2 regions of the Streptomyces sp. NPDC002209 genome follow, and region 1 is predicted to be linked to the other one. Evidence: riboswitches for the same ligand, from Rfam matches in the RefSeq annotation. Region 1 holds a riboswitch; the other holds the start of a gene.
What was found. Region 1 has a riboswitch for glycine ahead of gcvP (aminomethyl-transferring glycine dehydrogenase). Riboswitches for the same ligand answer to the same signal wherever they lie in the genome.
Positions count from the first base shown of each region.

Region 2: another riboswitch for glycine. It lies ahead of gcvT (glycine cleavage system aminomethyltransferase GcvT); the one in region 1 lies ahead of gcvP (aminomethyl-transferring glycine dehydrogenase).

Region 1 is NZ_JBIARX010000005.1:3,152-13,937, forward strand. It holds gene ACFYXK_RS11590 (mannose-1-phosphate guanyltransferase) at 1-251, shown strand, start outside; gene ACFYXK_RS11595 (DUF881 domain-containing protein) at 361-1,269, shown strand; gene ACFYXK_RS11600 (small basic family protein) at 1,266-1,598, shown strand; gene ACFYXK_RS11605 (DUF881 domain-containing protein) at 1,604-2,560, shown strand; gene ACFYXK_RS11610 (FHA domain-containing protein) at 2,643-3,584, shown strand; gene ACFYXK_RS11615 (MerR family transcriptional regulator) at 3,659-4,423, shown strand; gene ACFYXK_RS11620 (bifunctional nuclease family protein) at 4,488-4,961, shown strand; gene ACFYXK_RS11625 (MerR family transcriptional regulator) at 5,141-5,779, shown strand; gene ACFYXK_RS11630 (DNA polymerase IV) at 5,859-7,334, shown strand; gene ACFYXK_RS11635 (PRC-barrel domain-containing protein) at 7,331-7,702, opposite strand; glycine riboswitch at 7,816-7,914, shown strand; gene gcvP (aminomethyl-transferring glycine dehydrogenase) at 8,113-10,786, shown strand, end outside.
Region 2 is NZ_JBIARX010000002.1:351,817-362,602, reverse strand. It holds gene ACFYXK_RS06525 (ABC transporter substrate-binding protein) at 1-1,474, opposite strand, end outside; gene ACFYXK_RS06520 (ABC transporter permease) at 1,516-2,508, opposite strand; gene ACFYXK_RS06515 (enhanced serine sensitivity protein SseB C-terminal domain-containing protein) at 3,023-3,763, opposite strand; gene ACFYXK_RS06510 (enhanced serine sensitivity protein SseB) at 3,825-4,559, opposite strand; gene ACFYXK_RS06505 (AAA family ATPase) at 4,633-5,304, opposite strand; glycine riboswitch at 5,499-5,602, shown strand; gene gcvT (glycine cleavage system aminomethyltransferase GcvT) at 5,787-6,902, shown strand; gene gcvH (glycine cleavage system protein GcvH) at 7,016-7,396, shown strand; gene glyA (serine hydroxymethyltransferase) at 7,412-8,668, shown strand; gene ACFYXK_RS06485 (L-serine ammonia-lyase) at 8,888-10,270, shown strand; gene ACFYXK_RS06480 (hypothetical protein) at 10,526-10,786, shown strand, end outside.

The sequences.
Region 1 (10,786 bases):
TCAAGCGGGACGTACCGACCCCGTGGGCGGTGAAGGGGCTCGTGATGCGGCGGGTCGTGGAGGCGGCCGGGGACCGGCAGGTGGACACCACCGACGGTGTGCGGGTGGTCGAGGCCGACGGGCGGTGGGCGCTGGTCCTGCCGGACCCGGCGGAAGCGGTCACGCACCTGTGGGCCGAGGGTCCCGACGACGCGTCCGCGCAGGCGCTGCTGGACGAGTGGGCGGGCGTGGTGGACGGCGCCGGGCACTGAGTGCCGGAGACGTCGTGGACCTGCGCAGTCCGGTGGACGGGGTGAGGAGCGCGTTGCTCCCTGTCCACCGGACGGGCGCATTCGGTGCGGGCGGCGCCGACATGCGACGATGAGCGGCATGTCGCAGCCGCCCCACAACCGGAGTTCGGCGCCGGCGCCTCCTGCGCGTCCGGACGCATCCATGTCGCTGCTGACGCACGTGATGGACCACAGTCTCGACGAGGGCTATGCGGAAGCGTCGGCCCGGCGCGAGGCGGAGGGTACGGCGGGCCTGCCGCGCACCCTCAAGGCCAAGCTGGCGCTCGGCGCCGGGCTCGTGCTCGCCGCCATGGTCGTCACGCTGGGCGCCGCCCAGGCGCGGATAGCCGCCCCGGTGCTGGCCAAGGAGCGGCAGGAGCTGATCGACCGGGTGCAGCGGGCCGACGAGCGCGCGGACGGCCTGGAGCGGGACATCGAGCGGCTGAGGGCGATCGTCGCGAGCCGCCAGCGTGAGGCGCTCAAGCAGCACGGCGGTGACCAAGGACAGCTCGTGGCACTGCTGGCCGGTGCCACGGAGGCCCGCGGTCCGGGGGTCAAGCTGGTCGTGGACGATGCCAAGGGCTCCTCGTCGGGCGGCGGCGGCAAGCCGCGTGAGAACGCCGGGTTCTCGGATACCGGCCGGCTCCGGGACCGGGACATGCAGAAGATCGTCAACGGGCTCTGGCAGTCCGGGGCCGAGGCCATCTCGATCAACGGGCAGCGGCTGACGGCGCTGTCGGCGATCAGGGCCGCGGGTGACGCGATACTGGTCGACAACAGGCCGCTGGTACCGCCGTACGAGGTGCTGGCGGTGGGGGACAAGAAGCGGCTCGGTACCGCGTTCCAGGACTCCGCGGACGGCCAGTACCTGCACGCGCTGCAGGAGAACTACGGGATCCGCTACACCCTGTCCCCCGCGGACGAGCTGCGGCTGCCGGCCGCGTCGAGCCTGACCGTACGTACAGCTACAGCAGAAGAGCCGAAGAAGGGTGCATCGTGATCGCGGTACTGGGCCTGGTGGCCGGAGTGGTGGTCGGACTTCTGGTCCGGCCCGAAGTGCCGGCCGTCGTGGAGCCTTATCTGCCGATCGCCGTGGTGGCGGCGCTGGACGCGGTGTTCGGGGGCTTGCGCGCGATGCTGGACGGCATCTTCGTGGACAAGGTCTTCGTGGTGTCGTTCCTGTCGAACGTGGTCGTGGCGGCGCTGATCGTCTTCCTCGGTGACAAGCTGGGCGTCGGCTCGCAGCTGTCGACGGGTGTGGTCGTGGTCCTCGGCATCCGCATCTTCTCCAACGCCGCGGCCATCCGCCGGCACGTGTTCCGGGCGTGAGGCCGATGAGTACGAACGACAACCCGCCCGAGGAGCCGATGGGCTCGGAGCTCCCGCCGCAGGACCGGCCCGAGCAGGGCGCGCAGCGCGAGGCAGAGCCCGCCCGGCCGCCCCAGCCGACTCGGCCCGCCGAACCCGCCGAACCCGGTGAGACCGCCGCACCCGGCGAACCCGGCGAGACCGCCGCACCCGGCGAGACCGCCGTATCCGAGGCGGCCGCCGCACAGGCCGCCGAGCCTGCGCAGACCGGCCGGCAGCGGCTGGCGGAGGGGCTGTGGCCGCCGCGGGTGAGCCGGGCCCAACTGATCGTGGCGCTGCTCCTGTTCGTCCTCGGGCTGGGCCTGGCCATCCAGGTGCGCTCGAACAGCGACTCCAGCGCGCTGCGCGGGGCCCGTCAGGAGGACCTCGTGCGGATCCTCGACGAGCTCGACGGGCGGACCAAGCGCCTGGAGGACGAGAAGCAGCAGCTGGAGGACCAGCGCAAGGAGTTGGAGAGCAGCTCCAACCAGGCCGAAGAGGCCCGGCGCCAGACGATCGAGAAGGAACGCCAACTCGGGATCCTGGCCGGTACGGTGGCTGCGCAGGGGCCGGGCATCACGCTGAAGATCACCGATCCCAAGGGCCAGGTGCAGTCGGACCAGCTGCTGGACACCCTCCAGGAGCTGCGGGCGGCCGGGGCCGAGGCGATCCAGATCAACGGTGTGCGCATCGTGGCGGGCTCGTTCTTCTCGGACGAGGGCGGCGGGATCGGGATCGACGGTAAGAAGATCACACAGCCTTACGAGTTCAAGGTGATCGGCAAGGCGCAGGATCTGGAGCCCGCTCTGAACATTCCCGGCGGTGTCGTGCAGACGCTGGAGAAGGAACAGGCCACCGTCGCCGTCACACGGTCGGCGAAGATCGTTGTGGATGCCTTGCGGGCTGCGAAGCAGCCTGACTACGCTCGGTCGTCATCGTCGTGATGCGGGACGGGGAGCGGACGGCCCCACGCGGGCTGATGCCTGCGGGGGGTCGGCGCACTGAAGTCGTGGTGCGTGGTGGAAACTGTCTGGTGGTTACGGACGTTGTGAGAATGTCCGGGTCGGCAGGTGTGTGCATTCGGAGTTCGTCCTGCCCCACGGGCGGGTCTGTTTCGTTCAAGGGGAATCGCCCGTGAAGTTGTTTGAGAAGTTGTTCGGAAAGAAGAACCGCGAGGACGGTGCAGCGAAGCACCGCGCGGGGCAGGGAGAGGTGGAAGGGCAGGGCGACCGGCCGCTCTTCCGTGACGAGGTCGCCGGCGCGGGTGATGTTCCGGGCGCGCCGGGCGCGTCGTCTGTTGACCCTGCCGGTTCCGGACGCATAGGTTTCGGTGAACCATCAACCTCAAGTTCGGGTGGAGGGTTTGCCCCCGACCCGTATGCCACCAATGCCTCCGCGGGGCAGCCGCGGCGCGAGGAGCCGTCCATGTCGGCCGAGCAGGTTTGCAGCAGGTGCGGACACCGCAGCGATGCGGCCAGCCGGTTCTGCTCCAACTGCGGCGCGCCGCTGCGGGCGGGCCTGACGCCGGAGCGTGCCTCGGAGACCACGTCCACCATCTCGATCTCGGGCCTCGAGGCCTACGAGGCCGAGGTGTCCGGACAGCAGCACGTGTCGTCCTCGCTGTCCCCCGAGGCCCAGGCCGCGGTGGAAGCTCTGCCTCCGGGTTCCGCCCTGCTGATCGTGCGGCGCGGCCCCAACTCCGGCAGCCGCTTCCTGCTGGACGGTGAGCTGACCACGGCGGGCCGGCACCCGCAGAGCGACATCTTCCTGGACGACGTCACGGTCTCCCGGCGGCATGTCGAGTTCCGCAGGAGCCAGGACGGCGGCTTCACCGTCGCCGACGTGGGCAGCCTCAACGGCACGTACGTCAACCGTGAGCCGATCGACTCGGTCGCCCTGCACAACGGCGACGAGGTGCAGATCGGCAAGTACCGGATGGTCTTCTACGCGAGCCTGCGGGGCATCTGACCGCCCCCTGGGCTCCGCCCGGGGGGACCCCCACCTCCGGCTGCGTCCGGGGGGATCCCCAGAGGGAAGGTCCCATGCTGCGTACCCCCACCGGCGGTGCCCCGAAGAGCGGCACCGCCGGCTCGTCCGGGCGGCTGGTGAGCATCGGCACGGTGCTCACCATGCTGCGCGACGAGTTCCCCGAAGTCACGATCTCGAAGATTCGTTTCCTGGAGGCGGAGGGGCTCGTCGAGCCCAGGCGCACACCTTCCGGATACCGCAAGTTCAGTACGCAGGACGTCGAGCGGCTGGCCCGCATCCTGCGTCTGCAGCGGGACCACTACCTGCCGTTGAAGGTCATCCGCGAACAGCTGGACGCGCTCGCCCGCGGTGAGCAGATCCGCATCCCGTCGCCCACGGCGCACGGGGACTGCGTCGATCCGGCCGGCCCTTCCGCCGTCTACGGCGAGGTGGGCCGGGAACGGCCGGCCACGGCCCGCGTGGGCCGCGCCGAGCTGTTGGCCGCGGCCGAGGTGGACGAGGCCCAGCTGGCCGAGTGGGAGTCGTACGGGCTGATCGGCGAGGCTCCGGGCGGCGGATTCGACGCCGAGGCGGTCACGGTGGCCCGCCTGGTGGCCGATCTGGGCCGGTTCGGGCTGGAGCCCCGGCACCTGCGGGCCATGAAGGCCGCCGCGGACCGGGAGGCGGGGCTGGTGGAGCAGGTCGTCGCACCGCTGCGGCGGCACCGCAACCCGCAGACCAGGGCGCATGCCGAGGCCACCATGAAAGAACTCGCGGGGCTCTCCGTACGGCTCCACGAGGCCTTGGTACAGACGGCTCTCGGGGTCCGTCTGCACTGACGTCGGGGATCTTCGAGGGGGGCCCGACTACCCAAACCTGCCGAGCAGGTCCTAGGGTTGCTGTGTGAACGAGCTCGACGTTGTGGGTGTCCGGGTGGAAATGCCCTCCAACCAACCGATCGTGCTCCTGCGTGAAGTGGGAGGCGACCGGTACCTCCCCATCTGGATCGGACCAGGGGAGGCGACCGCCATTGCCTTCGCGCAGCAGGGCATGGCCCCTGCCCGGCCGCTGACGCACGACCTGTTCAAGGACGTGCTGGAGGCGATCGGCGAGGAGCTCACCGAGGTCCGGATCACGGATCTGCGGGAGGGCGTCTTCTACGCGGAGCTCGTCTTCGCCAGTGGGGTCGAGGTGAGCGCGCGGCCCTCCGATGCCATAGCGCTGGCCCTGCGGACGGGGACGCCGATCTACGGCAGCGACGGCGTGCTGGACGACGCCGGAATCGCCATTCCGGACGAGCAGGAGGACGAGGTGGAGAAGTTCCGCGAGTTCCTCGACCAGATCTCTCCGGAGGACTTCGGCACCGGGCCGCAGTGAGCCGCCGACCGCGCCGTCCACGGGGAGCGACAGCTCATTCGGTCAGCAATTCCCCGATATAGGGCACGGGAAACCACTCTCAGGGTGATTATCACTCGGCGTGCCGAGTGTGGCGATCGTTGACGCACCCCTGGTGACTGCCTACCTTCGAGGGGGCAGGTCAAGGACGGAGGGTCGGCGTGAGAGTCACGGGCGACGGTACGACCGGGGGCATCCCCGTGCGGAGTGACGGTGGGCCGTACCCGCTCCACGGCAGCGCGGCAGGTTCCGCGCGCCGTCAGCCGGAGGCGGCGACGGTCACAGCCGCCGGCGCGGACCCGGCACCCGAACAAGTCGGCTACCGGGGTCCGACGGCGTGCGCCGCGGCGGGCATCACGTACCGGCAGCTCGACTACTGGGCGCGGACCGGGCTGGTGGAGCCCACGGTGCGCCCCGCGTACGGCTCGGGCACGCAGCGCCTGTACAGCTTCCGGGACGTCGTCGTCCTCAAGATCGTCAAGCGCTTCCTGGACACGGGTGTGGCGCTGCAGAACATCCGGACCGCGGTCCAGCACCTGCGGGACCGCGGATTCGCGGACCTCGAGCGCATGACGCTGATGAGCGACGGCGCCACCGTGTACGAGTGCACCTCGCCGGACCAGGTCGTGAGCCTGCTCCAGGGCGGGCAGGGCATCTTCGGGATCGCCGTGGGCGTGGTCTGGCGCGATGTCGAGAACGCGCTGTCGCAGCTGCACGGCGAGCGGGTCGACACCGGCGAGACGGTGGTCGGCCACAACCCGACGGACGAGCTGGCCGCACGGCGCAACCGGGCCGGTTGAGACCGGGCCCCGGCCCGGCCGCGCACGCGCCGGGCCCGGCCCCGGCCGATTGTCAGTGACGTAAGGCAGCATCGGGGCTGTGAGAGCCGCGCCGACCATCCTGCATCTGGACATGGACGCCTTCTACGCATCCGTGGAGCAGGCATCGAAGCCGAGCCTGCGCGGCAAGGCCGTGATCGTCGGCGGGCTCGGCCCGCGCGGCGTGGTCGCCACCGCCTCCTACGAGGCCCGCCGCTTCGGGGTGCACTCGGCGATGCCGATGGCCCAGGCGCGGCGGCTCTGCCCGAACGGCGCCTGCCTGATCCCGCGCTTCAGCCTGTACCGGGCGGTCAGCGACCTGGTCATGGCGCTGCTGCGGGAGCTGTCGCCGCTCGTGGAGCCGCTCAGCCTGGACGAGGCGTTCGTGGACCTGGAGGCGGGCGGAACCGCCTTCGACGCGGAATCCGCCCTGGAGACGGGGCAGCGGCTGCGGGCGGACATCCTGGCGGCGACCGGGCTCAGCGCCTCGGTGGGGCTCGCGGGGTCGAAGATGCTGGCGAAGGTGGCCTCGGAGGAGGCCAAGCCGGACGGGCTGCTGCTGATCGAGCCGGGCACGGAGCGGGCCCTGCTCGCCCCGATGTCGGTACGGACCCTGCCGGGGGTGGGGCCGGCCACCGGGGAGCACCTGCGGCGGGCCGGGATCACCACCGTGGGGGAGCTGGCCGAGGCCGGCGAGGACGAGCTGGTCCGGATGGTCGGGCGCGCGCACGGGCTCGGGCTGTACCGGATGGCGCTGGGGCTGGACGACCGGCCGGTGGTCGCCGAGCGCGACGCGAAATCCGTGTCCGTCGAGGACACCTTCGACGTGGACCTGCACGACCGGGTGCGGATCCGGGGCGAGGTGCAGCGGCTCGCCGACCGGTGTGTGCACCGGCTGCGGGAGTCGGGGCACTCCGGGCGCACGATCGTGCTGAAGGTGCGGCGCTACGACTTCTCGACCCTGACGCGCTCCGAGACGCTGCGGGGGCCCACCGACGACCCCGCGGTGGTGCGGGAAGCCGCCGCGCGATTGCTGGAGGCGGTGGACACCACGGGCGGGGTGCGGCTGCTGGGGGTGGGCGTGACCGGGCTGGCGGACTACACGCAGGAGGACCTGTTCGCGCAGTCCATGGCCGCGGAGGCGGCTGCCGGCGCCGCTGCGGAGGCTGCCCCGGCGGGCGAGGGCGGGGCCGCTGAGCCGGACGGGGCTGCGGAGGCGACCGGAACGGCAGGGCCGGGAGGGTCCGCTGGGCCGGCAGGGCCTGGTGGGCCCGCAGAGGCCCCCGAGGGCGCGGAGCCGGGCGGGGAGCCCGAGCCCGCCCGGGAGCGCCGCTGGGCGGCCGGCAGTGACGTACGGCACGCCGTGTACGGGCCGGGGTGGGTGCAGGGCAGCGGGGTCGGGAGGGTGACCGTGCGCTTCGAGCGGCCCGGATCGCCACCGGGCCGGGTGCGCACCTTCCGGGTGGACGACCCCGAGCTGGAGCCGTCCGATCCGCTGCCCCTCGTGGGGGAACCCGTCCCGGGACAACACACCTAGGGGGTGTCGTCGCCGTTCGCCAGGCGGCCGAAGTCGCGCTGGATGTCCGACGGGAGGGAGACGTCCAGTCCGTAGTGGTGGTAGAGCTGCAGCTCCTGTTCGGGGGAGAGGTGGCGGCCGACGCCGAAGTCCGGGGCGTCCTTGATCAGGGAGCGTTCGAAGGGGACGCGCAGGGTGTCGTCGACCACCTCGCTCGGTTCCAGTGGGACGAACGCGTCCCGGCTGAACAGGCCCGTCCGGACGGCGGCCCACTCGGGCACGCCCGTGGCATCGTCGAGGTAGACCTCGTCGACGGTGCCGATCTTGGTTCCGTTGCGGTCGAACGCCTTGCGGCCGATCAGGCTGCGCGGATCGATGTCGGTCTGCACGGTCCCTCCATATGGTCGCAACTCCTCCGTAACGACTACAAAAGTGCATTTCCGGAGTGGGGGCCACTCGAAGGAGGGCGGAGAACCTCGCTGGTAGGCTGGGTGACGGCTGTTGACCCTGTGCGGGAGAGTCCTCCGAGTGAGCTCGACGGAGGCGCCGAAGGAGCAAATCCTCCCCGGAATCTCTCAGGCATACGTACCGCACGTGACGAGGCCACTCTGGAAAGCAGGGGCAGGTACCGGGCATGCAGTGCCGGTTCCTCCCCTCACCGACGGTGAAAGCCGGAATCCGCGGGTCATCCCCGCGACTCCGGCGAAGCTCTCAGGTTGAGATGACAGAGGGGGAGGCCGTCCGGGTGCCCGCGCCGTGGTACCCCTCGCAGGTCGTACGACCCAGGAGGCCTCCGTACATGACCGCCAACCGCATTCCGCTCTCCCAGCTGGAGCGAGGGATCCCCTTCGAGCAGCGCCACATCGGCCCGGATGCCGAGGCGCAGGCGAAGATGCTCGCCCACGTGGGCTACGGCTCGCTGGACGAACTGACCGCCGCCGCGGTACCGGATGTGATCAAGAGCGCCGAGGCGCTGAACCTGCCCGAGGCGCTGACCGAGGCCGAGGTGCTGGCCGAGCTGCGCTCGCTGGCCGACCGCAACCAGGTCCTGACGCCGATGATCGGCCTCGGCTACTACGGGACCTTCACCCCGCCGGTGATCCTGCGCAACGTCATGGAGAACCCGGCCTGGTACACGGCGTACACGCCCTACCAGCCCGAGATCTCGCAGGGCCGCCTCGAGGCGCTCCTCAACTTCCAGACCGTCGTCGCGGACCTCACCGGCCTGCCGACCTCCGGCGCCTCCCTGCTCGACGAGGGCACCGCGGCCGCCGAGGCCATGACGCTGGCCCGCCGCGTGGGCAAGTCCAAGGGGAACATCTTCCTCGTCGACGCCGACGCGCTGCCGCAGACCATCGCCGTGATCGAGACCCGCGCCGAGCCGATCGGCATCGAGATCGTCGTCGCCGACCTGTCCGAGGGCATCCCGGCCGAGGTCGCCGAGCGCGGCGTCTACGGCGTGCTCCTCCAGTACCCGGGCGCCTCCGGTGCCGTACGGGACATCAAGCCGGTCATCGACCAGGCGCACGGCCTCGGCGCGATCGTCGCCGTCGCCGCCGACCTGCTCGCCCTGACCCTGCTGACCTCCCCGGGCGCGCTCGGCGCGGACATCGCCGTCGGCACCACCCAGCGCTTCGGCGTCCCGATGGGCTTCGGCGGCCCGCACGCCGGCTACATGGCCGTCCAGGACAAGCACGCCCGCTCGCTGCCGGGCCGCCTCGTCGGCGTCTCCGTGGACGCGGACGGCAACAAGGCGTACCGCCTGGCGCTGCAGACCCGTGAGCAGCACATCCGCCGTGAGAAGGCCACCAGCAACATCTGCACCGCGCAGGTGCTGCTCGCCGTCATGGCCGGCATGTACGCCGTCTACCACGGTCCGGACGGCCTGCGGACGATCGCCCGCCGTACGCACCGCTACGCGGCGCTGCTCGCGGCCGGCCTGACGGCCGGCGGGGTCGAGCTCGTGCACGGCGCGTACTTCGACACCCTCACCGCCCGGGTGCCCGGCAAGGCCGCCGAGGTCGTCGCCGCCGCCCGCGAGGGCGGGGTCAACCTGTTCCAGGTCGACGCCGACCACGTCTCCGTCTCCTGCGACGAGACCACCCTGCGCGCCGGCGTCGAGGCGGTCTGGGCCGCCTTCGGTGTCACCGCCGACATCGAGGCCCTCGACGAGACCGCCGCCGACGCCCTGCCCGAGGGCCTGCTGCGCTCGGACGACTACCTGGCGCACCCGGTCTTCCACCAGCACCGCAGCGAGACCGCGATGCTGCGCTACCTGCGCAAGCTGGCGGACAAGGACTACGCGCTGGACCGCGGCATGATCCCGCTGGGCTCCTGCACCATGAAGCTCAACGCGACCACCGAGATGGAGTCGGTCACCTGGCCGGAATTCGGCCAGCTGCACCCGTTCGCCCCGGTCGAGCAGGCCGAGGGGTACCTCACGCTCATCACCGAGCTGGAGGAACGTCTCTGCGAGGTCACCGGCTACGACAAGGTCTCCATCCAGCCGAACGCCGGCTCCCAGGGTGAGCTCGCCGGCCTGCTGGCCGTCCGCGCCTACCACCGGGCGAACGGCGACGAGCAGCGCACCGTCTGCCTCATCCCGTCCTCCGCGCACGGCACCAACGCCGCCAGCGCCGTGATGGCCGGCATGAAGGTCGTCGTCGTCAAGACCGCCGACGACGGCGAGGTGGACGCGGCCGACCTGCGCGCCAAGATCGAGCAGTACCGCGACGAGCTCGCCGTGCTGATGATCACGTACCCGTCCACGCACGGTGTGTTCGAGGAGCACGTCGCCGACATCTGCGCCCAGGTGCACGAGGCCGGCGGCCAGGTGTACGTGGACGGCGCCAACCTCAACGCCCTGGTGGGCCTGGCCAAGCCGGGGCACTTCGGCGGCGACGTCTCGCACCTGAACCTGCACAAGACCTTCTGCATCCCGCACGGCGGCGGCGGCCCGGGCGTCGGCCCGGTCGGTGTCCGGGCCCACCTGGCCCCGTACCTGCCGAACCACCCGCTCCAGCCGACCGCGGGCCCGCAGACGGGCGTCGGCCCGATCTCGGCGGCGCCGTGGGGATCGGCCGGCATCCTGCCGATCTCGTGGTCGTACGTGCGCCTCATGGGCGGCGAGGGCCTCAAGCGCGCCACCCAGGTGGCGGTGCTCGGCGCGAACTACATCGCCAAGCGCCTGGAGCCGCACTACCCGGTGCTCTACACCGGCCCGGGCAACCTGGTCGCGCACGAGTGCATCATCGACCTGCGCCCGCTGTCGAAGGCGACGGGCGTCAGCGTGGACGACATCGCCAAGCGCCTGATCGACTACGGCTTCCACGCGCCGACCATGTCGTTCCCGGTCGCCGGCACGCTGATGATCGAGCCGACGGAGTCCGAGGACCTCGCCGAGATCGACCGTTTCTGCGATGCGATGATCGCCATCCGCGCCGAGATCGAGCGGGTCGCGGGCGGCGAGTGGC
Region 2 (10,786 bases), on a different contig from region 1:
GGAAGCCCGAGCCGGAGTTGTAGTCGGCGCCCCAGCCCATCACGATGATGCCGTAGTTCTTCTTCTTCACGTTCTCGGGCGAACCGATCGTGGAGGAGGAGAGCTTGCCGTCGTACTGGTCGATGGTGACCTTGATGCCGACCTTGGCGAGCGACGCCTGGAGGGACTCGGCGGTCTTCACCTCGGGGGCGCGGTTGTTGCGCACCGCGATGGTGGTCTCGAACCCGTCCGGCTTGCCGCAGGCCTTGAGGGCCTCCTTGGCCTTGGCCTCCTGCGGCTCGCCCTTGGTCAGGTTGTACGGGTCGTAGCCCTTGTCCGAACCGGGGATGCCGGGCGGCAGCATGTTCGCGCCGAGGTCACCGCTGGTCGGGCCGCCGCGGGCGGTCTGCAGGGACTTCGGGTCGGCCGCGTAGATGACGGCCTTGCGGCACTCGATGTTGTCGAACGGCGCGACCGTGGTCGGGAAGGCGAAGTAGCGGATGTAGCCCGTGAACGGGTTGTCCGCGTTCTTCTTCAGGTTCTCGTCCTTGAGGACCTTGTTCTTGCCGGCCTGCTGCATGCCCGTGCCGTCGATGGCGAGGTCGATGTCGCCCGACAGCAGACGCGCGTCCATGTCGTCCGGGTTGGTGGTCACCGTGAAGGAGACCTTGTCCGGCAGACCCTTGCGGATCGTGTCGGTCTTCGGGTCCCAGTTCTCGTTGCGGACGAAGGTCGCGCCCTTGCTCGCGGTGAAGCTCTCGACCTTGTACGGGCCGGTGGAGACCGGCTTGTTGGTGTACGTGGCGCCCGTGTCCTTGCCCGCCGGGACCGGCGAGGAGGACGGCATGGCCAGCAGGTAGCTGAAGTCGGAGTTGGCGCTCGCCAGGTTGAAGACGATCGTCTTGTCGTCCGGCGTCTCGACGGACTTCAGACCCATCTTGTTGGGGTCGGTGTCCTTGTACGGGCCGGGGTACTTCTGGCCCTGGTCGAGCAGGTCGATCAGGTAGGTGGGACCGCCGGACAGCACGTCCTGCGCGAAGACGCGCTCGATGCCGTACTTGAAGTCCTTCGAGGTGATCGGCGTACCGTCCTCGAACTTCACGCCGTCCTTGATCTTGAGGGTGTACGTCTTGCCCTCGTTGCTCAGGACCGGCAGGGCCTCGGCGAGGTCCGGGACGATCTTGCTGCCGTCCTTGCCCGGCTTGCTGTCGTACGCGAGCAGCTGGCGCACGTAGAGGCGCTGGATGTCCCACACGAAGCCGTAGTAGGCACGCGCCGGGTCGAGGTAGTCGACGTCCTGCGGCGACCAGAGCTTGAGCTCGCCGCCCTTGGCGTCCGAGGGGTTGACCATGGCGGTGGTCGCGGCGTTGAAGGCAGCGCCGCCACCGCCCTTGCCCTCGGACTTCTTGTCGCCGTCACTGCCACCGCACGCGGCGGTCAGGGACAGGGCAGCGATCACGGCGGTGATCGCGAATGCCTGCTTTCTGCGGATCACGTTGGTCCAACCTCCATAGGTGGGTGAATCGATGAAGCGGTTCAGCTGCCCTTGGGGTCGAGTGCGTCACGCAGCCCGTCCCCGAAGAGGTTGAACGCCAGGACGGTGATGAAGATCGTGATACCCGGGACCACCATGTACGCGGGGTCGTCCTGGTAGATGGGGATGGCGTCGGAGAGCATCTTTCCCCAGGAGGCGGTGGGCGGCTTGACGCCGGCACCGAGGAAGCTGAGGGCCGCCTCCGTAAGGATGTTGGTCGGGATGAGCAGCGTCGAGTAGACGAGGATCGGCGCGACCAGGTTGGGCAGCAGCTCCTTGATCAGGATGTAGCCGCGGCCGGCGCCGAGGCTGCGGGCGGCCTCGACGTACTCGCGCTCCCGGAGGGAGATCGTCTGGCCCCGGACGATACGGCCGATGTACGGCCAGCCGAAGAAGCCGATGACGACGATCAGTACGCCCATCCGGACGCCCGAACCCTCGAACCCCCAGAGGGAGTTGGGGACGACGGAGACCAGGGCGATGGTGAACAGCAGCTGCGGGAAGGCGAGCAGCAGGTCCATCAGGCGGCTGATGAGGCCGTCGACCCAGCCGCCGAGGAACCCGGCGAGCGCGCCGAGCAGGCTGCCTATCGTGACCGACACGAAGGCCGACAGGAAGGCGACGACCAGCGAGATGCGGGCACCGTAGACGATCCGGCTGAACACGTCGCGGCCGTTGGTGGGTTCGACGCCCAGCAGGAAGTCGGAGCTCATCCCGCCGAAGGAGCCGAGCGGTGTGCCCAGGTCCGGGTCGATCAAGTCCTCGTGGAACTCGTTGGGCGGGTGGCCCAGCAGGCTCACGATCTGCGGTGCGAAGACCGCCACCAGGATCAGGAAGATCACGACCACGCCGCCGGTCAGCGCGACCTTGTCGCGCTTGAGCCGCATCCAGGCGATGCGGCCGGGCGAGCGGCCTTCGATGGCCTTGGCAGGGACGTCGGCTACGGACACGGTTGCGGGTGTTTCCGCGCTCGTGTCATGCAGTGGTGCCGTCATCGTGGTGGGGACCCCTCTCGGCCGACGGGTTGCCGGCCCATGCCCGCCGCTGTGGCGGCGTTGGTGCGGAGTGGCGCTCGGAGTGCGTGGTGACACGCAGGACGCGTGCTGAAGTGCAGGAACTGCAGGAAGTGCGGGGCAGAGCCACAAGCGAAATGCATATGCCGAACCGGACTTCGCAGGACTGACCGGCTCTTGGGTGGGGAGTCTTCATCGGCGCTGCAATCAGCCGCCAGACCCGCAGATGAATGGATGCGCAACCGTGATGTGAGGGCCGAGTTCCCGTTATCCGGACTTCGCTCTCGCCTGAGCGGATCAAGACCGTCCGTTCGGTACGCAATCGGACATGGCGCCCAACTAGCGCTAGGAGCATGTCTTTTGGCTCCACAACAGCGATGAAATCCGGACAAGCCGAAGGCCGCAGGGAACGGTGGTTCCCTGCGGCCTCCGGCCGGTTCGATACGGCTGTCTCAGCGGCCGGGCAGACCTCGCCGGAGGTCGGCCCGCGCCGGGCTCAGTACGCGGGCGCCTGGCCCTCGCGGTCGTAGAAGGGGCGGCTCTGGGCGCGCAGCCACATCGCCACGGGGTCGTGCTCGTCCGCCAGCGCCACCGTGCACACCGGCACGCCCTCGGGGACGGCTCCGACCGACTGGCGCATCATCTCCCGTACGGATTCCAGCGCGGGCGCGGAGGCGTCGTACAGGTCGAGCCCGACCGCGAGGTACGGCGAGCCCAGCGAGGGCTGCACCCAGGCGCGGCGCAGCGAGCGGACGGCGGGGGTGCGGTGCGCGTGCTGGGTCAGCAGCCCGTAGAACTGCGGGAGCTCCAGGGCGGGCTCGGACAGCCGCAGCGGGCCGGCCGGCATCCGGTCGAGACCGGTGGCGATCCGGCGCAGGTCGGCCCAGGGGATGCCGAGGCCGCCGCCCTGGGCGTGCGGGTTGAGCCACAGGCCCCAGCGGTCCGGGTAGAGGGCGCGGGCGATGTCCCGGCCGGTCACCACCTCGTAGCCCCGGTTCCAGCCGCTGGCGGCCAGCTCCTGGGGGGAGGTCACGCACGGCGCATACCCGAGGCCCTCGACCTCCATGCCGCCGTACTGGGCGTCCGGGGAGCCCGGGCTGCCCTGCCAGAGCAGCATCCACAGGCGGCCCTCGGCAAGGGCGTGCAGAAGCGACTCATAGCTCTCGTAGCGCCCGGGAGTCACCTGGCGCATCATGTGCTCGAGCTGCCCGGCCGCGGCCGTGCCTGACGCACTCACCCGGTACTCCTTCTTCGTCTGCCCGTCGTCCCACCCGTATCCGCACCCAGCTTAAGCGGCCCTACGGGAGGTAGAAGGGGCGTACGCGCGTAACGATGAAGTCGACCACCGGGTCCTGCGCGGCGTCCAGGAGGATCAACTGCACGGGCCAGGGCGGCGGTACCCGGGTCAGGGCCCGGCCGAGGGCGTCCAGCGGGGCGCTGCGCATGTCGGGCTCCCATCCCAGCAGCCGGACTCCGATGTAGAGCTCCGGGGCCCCGCCCTCGACGCTGGCGAGGCAGCGGTGGGCGGCGGCGACCACGCCGGTGGCGCGGAACTCCTCGGCGGCGGCGGCCAGGAAGTCCACCGGGTCTTCCTGCCAGTCGGGCTCGTAGAGCCGGACGCGGCCGCCGGTGGCGGGGCCGTCGAGCGGGGTCCGGCCGGTGCGGCAGAGCGCCGCGACGGCGGGCGGGGGCAGCGGGACGCCGACGGCGCCCTCGGGGTTCACCGCGATGCCGAGCTGCGGGGGCAGGCCGCGGGCGAACTCGACGGCGGGGGCGACGGCGAAGTCCATGGCGGGGCCGGCGCAGGCGCGGAACTGGGCCTCGGAGCTGTAGACGGGGACGTACGCCGCCCCGTCGATCTCCATCGTGGGCAGCATGAGGCCGGCCCCGTCCGGGCCGCCGCCGGCGGGCAGGGGCACCCAGAGCAGGCTCCGGCCGAGCACCTCGACGATCCGGGCCCCGGCGTCCGCCTGCCCGAGCGCCGCCCCGAGCACCTGCTCCAGCTCGTTGTCCGGCCAGCCGCCGCCCTGCATGTACGCCTCCGCTGATTTCGCCCCACGCTGTCGGCCCGAGGTTAACGGCTCGGGCCCCGGCCTCTTGCGGGGGCTACGCCGAGTCCCGCCGGAACGCTATGCGGCTCACGGACGCGGCCGAGCCGCGGTCCAGCAGGATCGCCGACGTGCAGCCCGCGGGGAGGCGGCCCGATTCCGCCTCGCGCAGCAGGCGGGCCACCGCGCCGCGATGGCGGGCGAAGGCGTACGCCGACACCCCGCGGCCCCGCGCCGCCTGCCCGGACAGGGCCTCCTCGGGGGTGGTGTCCAGCAGCAGCAGGTGCAGCGCCCGGCCCCGCCGCCGCGCGGCCGCGGCCAGCAGGCTGCGCACCCAGCTCTGCGTCCCGCAGTCGTGGACCACCGCGGAGGCCCCGGAGCGCAGCGTCCGCCACAGTCCCCAGTAGTGCGCGCAGCGGACCAGCGGCCGGTACACCGCGTACGGCAGTGCCCGCGGCATGCGCCGCTCCCAGCGCTCGCGCACGTCCTGGGAGTCGATGCCGCCGCCCTCCGCGGCCCGCTTGATCAGCGTGCTCTTGCCGCCGCCCGGCAGGCCGGACACCACGACGATGTCCCCTTCGGCGAAGCCGAGCCACTGCGGTCCGTGCGGCCCCCGGCCGCGCAGGTCGCGCACGGGACCGCCGAGCGAGCGCGCCCGCCGCGCCGCCGGCACTTCCTCCACGGCTCCCGTCCCGGTCGCCGCCAGCACTCCGAATCTCCGCACAGTGATCGCCTTCCCCCATCGGGCCCGCAGGCCCTTCATGCCCACTGAGTGTAAAGAGACGGTAATCCGGCAGCGTCCGGTTCCGGCCTGCGCTTCCCGGCCGCCTCGCCGGTCCGTACGTTCTTCCGGGCCCGACCGCCCGATCACCCGGACGGCGTGCAATGATGTGCGCCATCTGGACCAACTGCATACCGGCCGCTTGAATCCGCGCGGGAGAGTCCCGGCAGGCCGCGAGGCCGTGCCCGGGCGCCGAAGGAGCAAGTTCCTCCCTTGAATCTCTCAGGCCCCGTACCGCGTGGATGAGGCAGATCTGAAAAGCGAGCCGCGCCGCCGTCCCTCACGACGGCATCCGCGTGCGCTCCACCCAAGGTGCAAGTCGAGGTTCCCCGGGTCCGACCGGGAACTCTCGGCGAACCTCTCAGGTTCCGATGACAGATGGGGAGGATCGTCCTCGTCATGTCATGCCCTGGGACCCGGGAGCCACACCCATGAGCACTGCCCCCCGCCTGACCGCCCTCGATGCGCTGCACCGCTCGCTCGGTGCGACCATGACCGACTTCGCGGGCTGGGACATGCCCCTGCGGTACGCCAGTGAGCGCGACGAACACAACGCCGTCCGCACCAAGGCCGGCCTCTTCGACCTGTCCCACATGGGCGAGATCACGCTGACCGGCCCGGAGGCCGTCAAGGCCCTGGACTACGCGCTGGTCGGCAACATCTCCACGGTCGGCGTCGGCCGCGCCCGCTACACGCACATCTGCCAGGAGGACGGCGGGATCGTCGACGACCTGATCGTCTACCGCCTGGGCGAGACCGAGTACATGGTCGTCGCGAACGCCTCCAACGCCCAGGTCGTCCTGGACGCCCTGACCGAGCGCGCCGCCGGCTTCGACACCGAGGTCCGCGACGACCGCGACGCGTACGCGCTGATCGCCGTGCAGGGCCCGGAGTCCCCCGGCATCCTCGCCTCCCTCACCGACGCCGACCTGGACGGCCTGAAGTACTACGCCGGCCTGCCGGGCACGGTCGCGGGCGTGCCCGCGCTGATCGCCCGTACCGGCTACACCGGCGAGGACGGCTTCGAGCTGTTCGTCGCCCCCGAGCACGCCGTCGAGCTGTGGCAGGCGCTGACCAAGGCCGGCGAGGGCGTCGGCCTGGTCCCGGCGGGCCTGTCCTGCCGCGACACCCTGCGCCTGGAGGCGGGCATGCCGCTGTACGGGCACGAGCTGACCACCTCGCTCAACCCGTTCGACGCGGGGCTGGGCCGGGTCGTGAAGTTCGAGAAGGAGGGCGAGTTCGTGGGCCGCGCCGCCCTGGAGGCCGCCGCCGAGCGCGCTGCCACCAACCCGCCGCGCAAGCTGGTCGGCCTGATCGCGGAGGGCCGCCGCGTCCCGCGCGCCGGCTTCCCCGTCGTGGCCGACGGACAGGTCATCGGCGAGGTCACCTCGGGTGCCCCGTCCCCGACGCTGGGCAAGCCGATCGCGATGGCGTACGTGGACGCGGCGCACGCCGCGCCCGGCACCTCCGGTGTCGGCGTGGACATTCGCGGTACGCATGAGCCGTACGAGGTCGTGGCCCTGCCGTTCTACAAGCGGCAGAAGTAACACCCGTACCCCGTACCGGCTCCCTACCGCCGTCGTACGGGCGCCGTACCGGCCGTCTCAGTACGCAAGACCACTGTTCGTATCCACTCCCCCGCATCCAGGAGAATCAGGTCATGAGCAACCCCCAGCAGCTGCGTTACAGCAAGGAGCACGAGTGGCTGTCGACCGCCGAGGACGGCGTCGCGACGGTCGGCATCACGGAGTTCGCGGCCAACGCGCTCGGTGACGTCGTCTACGCCCAGCTCCCCGAGGTCGGCGACACGGTGACCGCGGGCGAGACCTGCGGTGAGCTGGAGTCGACCAAGTCCGTCAGCGACCTGTACTCCCCCGTCACCGGTGAGGTCGTCGAGTCCAACCAGGACGTCGTGGACGACCCGGCGCTCGTGAACACCGCCCCGTTCGAGGGCGGCTGGCTGTTCAAGGTGCGCATCGCGGAGGAGCCGGCCGACCTGCTCTCCGCCGAGGAGTACGCCAAGCTCACCGCCGGTAACTGACCACAGGGGATCCTGATGTCTGTTCTGAACACCCCTCTCCACGAGCTCGACCCGGACGTCGCCGCCGCCGTCGACGCCGAGCTCGCACGCCAGCAGTCCACCCTGGAAATGATCGCGTCGGAGAACTTCGCTCCGGTCGCGGTCATGGAGGCCCAGGGCTCGGTCCTGACCAACAAGTACGCCGAGGGCTACCCCGGCCGCCGTTACTACGGCGGCTGCGAGCACGTCGACGTCGTCGAGCAGATCGCGATCGACCGCATCAAGGCGCTGTTCGGCGCCGAGGCCGCGAACGTCCAGCCGCACTCGGGTGCGCAGGCGAACGCCGCCGCGATGTTCGCGCTGCTGAAGCCGGGCGACACGATCATGGGCCTGAACCTGGCCCACGGCGGTCACCTGACCCACGGCATGAAGATCAACTTCTCCGGCAAGCTCTACAACGTGGTCCCGTACCACGTCGACGAGACCGGCGAGGTGGACATGGCCGAGGTCGAGCGCCTCGCCAAGGAGTCCAAGCCGCAGCTGATCGTCGCCGGCTGGTCCGCCTACCCGCGCCAGCTGGACTTCGCCGCCTTCCGCCGCATCGCGGACGAGGTCGGCGCGTACCTGATGGTCGACATGGCGCACTTCGCCGGCCTGGTGGCCGCGGGCCTGCACCCGAACCCGGTGCCGCACGCCCACGTCGTCACCACCACCACGCACAAGACCCTCGGCGGTCCGCGCGGCGGTGTCATCCTGTCGACGCAGGAGCTGGCCAAGAAGATCAACTCCGCGGTCTTCCCCGGTCAGCAGGGCGGCCCGCTGGAGCACGTGATCGCGGCCAAGGCGGTCTCCTTCAAGGTCGCGGCCTCGCCCGAGTTCAAGGAGCGCCAGGAGCGCACCCTGGAGGGCGCGAAGATCCTCGCCGCCCGCCTGGTCCAGGACGACGTCAAGGCCGTGGGCGTGGACGTCCTCACCGGCGGCACCGACGTGCACCTGGTCCTGGTCGACCTGCGCAACTCCGAGCTGGACGGCCAGCAGGCCGAGGACCGCCTCCACGAGGTCGGCATCACGGTCAACCGCAACGCCATCCCGAACGACCCGCGGCCGCCGATGGTCACCTCGGGCCTGCGGATCGGTACGCCGGCCCTGGCCACCCGCGGCTTCGACGCCGAGGCCTTCACCGAGGTCGCCGAGATCATCGCGCAGGCGCTGAAGCCCGCGTACGACAGCGAGGCCCTCAAGGCGCGCGTCTCCGCGCTCGCGGCGAAGTTCCCGCTGTACCCGACGCTCTAGCGACGGCTTGGGAGGGCCCGGCCTGGTGTCACACAGGGCCGGGCCCTTCCTGTGTGACACGAGCCATACCCGAGCGCCGTCCGGCGACCATCGCGGGCAGACGAAACGTTCACCTCGCCACGTTAAGCTCGACTGTCGGACAAAATCCGAACAATCCCCCCTCATACGATCAGCCCCGCCTGCCCCTCCACCCACGAGCAGACAAGGGAGTCCGCCACCGTGGCCATCTCCGTCTTCGATCTCTTCTCCATCGGCATCGGTCCCTCCTCCTCCCACACGGTCGGTCCGATGAGGGCCGCCCGCATGTTCGTGACGCGGCTGAAGAAGGACGGCGTACTCGCCCAGACCGCAGCGGTCCGGGCAGAGCTGTACGGCTCCCTCGGCGCGACCGGCCACGGCCACGGCACGCCCAAGGCCGTGCTGCTGGGCCTGGAAGGCCACTCCCCCCGCTCGGTGAACGTGGAGACGGCCGACGACGAGGTGGAGCGCATCCGCCGGACGGGGCGCCTGCGCCTGCTCGGCACCGAGATCGGGGAGGCGCACGAGATCGCCTTCGACGAGCCGAGCCAGCTGATCCTGCACCGCCGCCGCTCCCTGCCGTACCACGCGAACGGCATGACGCTCTTCGCCTACGACGCCTCGGGCGCCCCGCTGCTGGAGAAGACGTACTACTCGGTCGGCGGCGGCTTCGTGGTGGACGAGGACGCGGTCGGCGAGGACCGGATCAAGCTCGACGACACCGAGCTGAAGTACCCCTTCCGCAGCGGCGACGAGATGCTGCGCATGGCCCGGGAAAGCGGGCTGTCGATCTCCGCGATGATGCTGGAGAACGAGAAGGCCTGGCGCACCGAGGAGGAGATCCGCGAGGGCCTGCTCGAGATCTGGCGCGTCATGCAGGCCTGCGTCTCGCGCGGCATGTCGCGCGAGGGCATCCTGCCCGGCGGCCTGAAGGTCCGGCGCCGGGCGGCGAACACCGCCCGCAAGCTCCGCTCCGAGGGCGACCCGCTGGCGCTGTCGATGGAGTGGATCACCCTCTACGCGATGGCCGTGAACGAGGAGAACGCCGCGGGCGGGCGGGTGGTCACCGCTCCGACGAACGGCGCCGCGGGCATCATCCCGGCGGTCCTGCACTACTACGTGAACTTCGTGCCCGGCGCCGACGAGGAGGGCGTGGTCCGCTTCCTGCTGGCGGCCGGCGCGATAGGCCTGCTCTTCAAGGAGAACGCCTCGATCTCCGGCGCCGAGGTCGGCTGCCAGGGCGAGGTCGGCTCGGCCTGCTCGATGGCGGCCGGCGCCCTCGCCGAGGTCCTGGGCGGCACCCCCGAGCAGGTGGAGAACGCGGCCGAGATCGGCATGGAGCACAACCTGGGCCTGACCTGCGACCCGGTCGGCGGCCTCGTCCAGATCCCGTGCATCGAGCGCAACGGCATGGCGGCGGTCAAGGCGGTCACCGCGGCGAAGATGGCGATGCGCGGCGACGGCACCCACAAGGTCTCCCTCGACAAGGTCATCAAGACCATGAAGGAGACGGGCGCCGACATGAAGGTCAAGTACAAGGAAACCGCCCGCGGTGGTCTGGCGGTCAACGTCATCGAGTGCTGATCCGGCACGCATGACGAGTGAGGGGCCCGGCGCAACGCGTCGGGCCCCTCCGCGTTGCCCGCCGCAACAGGCTTAATTCGCAGGTGATTTGAGGTTTGCGGGGAGTTGATCACGCGTGAGGGCGAACCCTCGGCCGCGGGCTGGTTTCTCGATGATCACCTGCGCCATGGTGATCACGTGACGTCGCGGCCACACCCCCGGCGGCCGGCCAACCGCCTTGGACCGCAGCCTTTTTGCGTACTGGAGGACTTCATCATGGCAAGCAACCGCAGCATCCGCGTGATCTCCGCCGTCGCCTCGCTCCCCTTCGCCGTCGCGCTCTTCGCCGGCGTCGCCCAGGCCGACAACGGGGCCGGTGCGGGCGTCTCGTCCAACGCCGCCGTCGCCGAGATCCTCGGGAGCGGGGTCGCCGGCAGCAACCTCGGCAACGCCTCCACCACCCAGCAGGTCGCCACCGGCTCCGGGGCGTCCAACCAGAGCAACGGCGCCCAGGCCAACGGCGCCGGCTTCACCGCC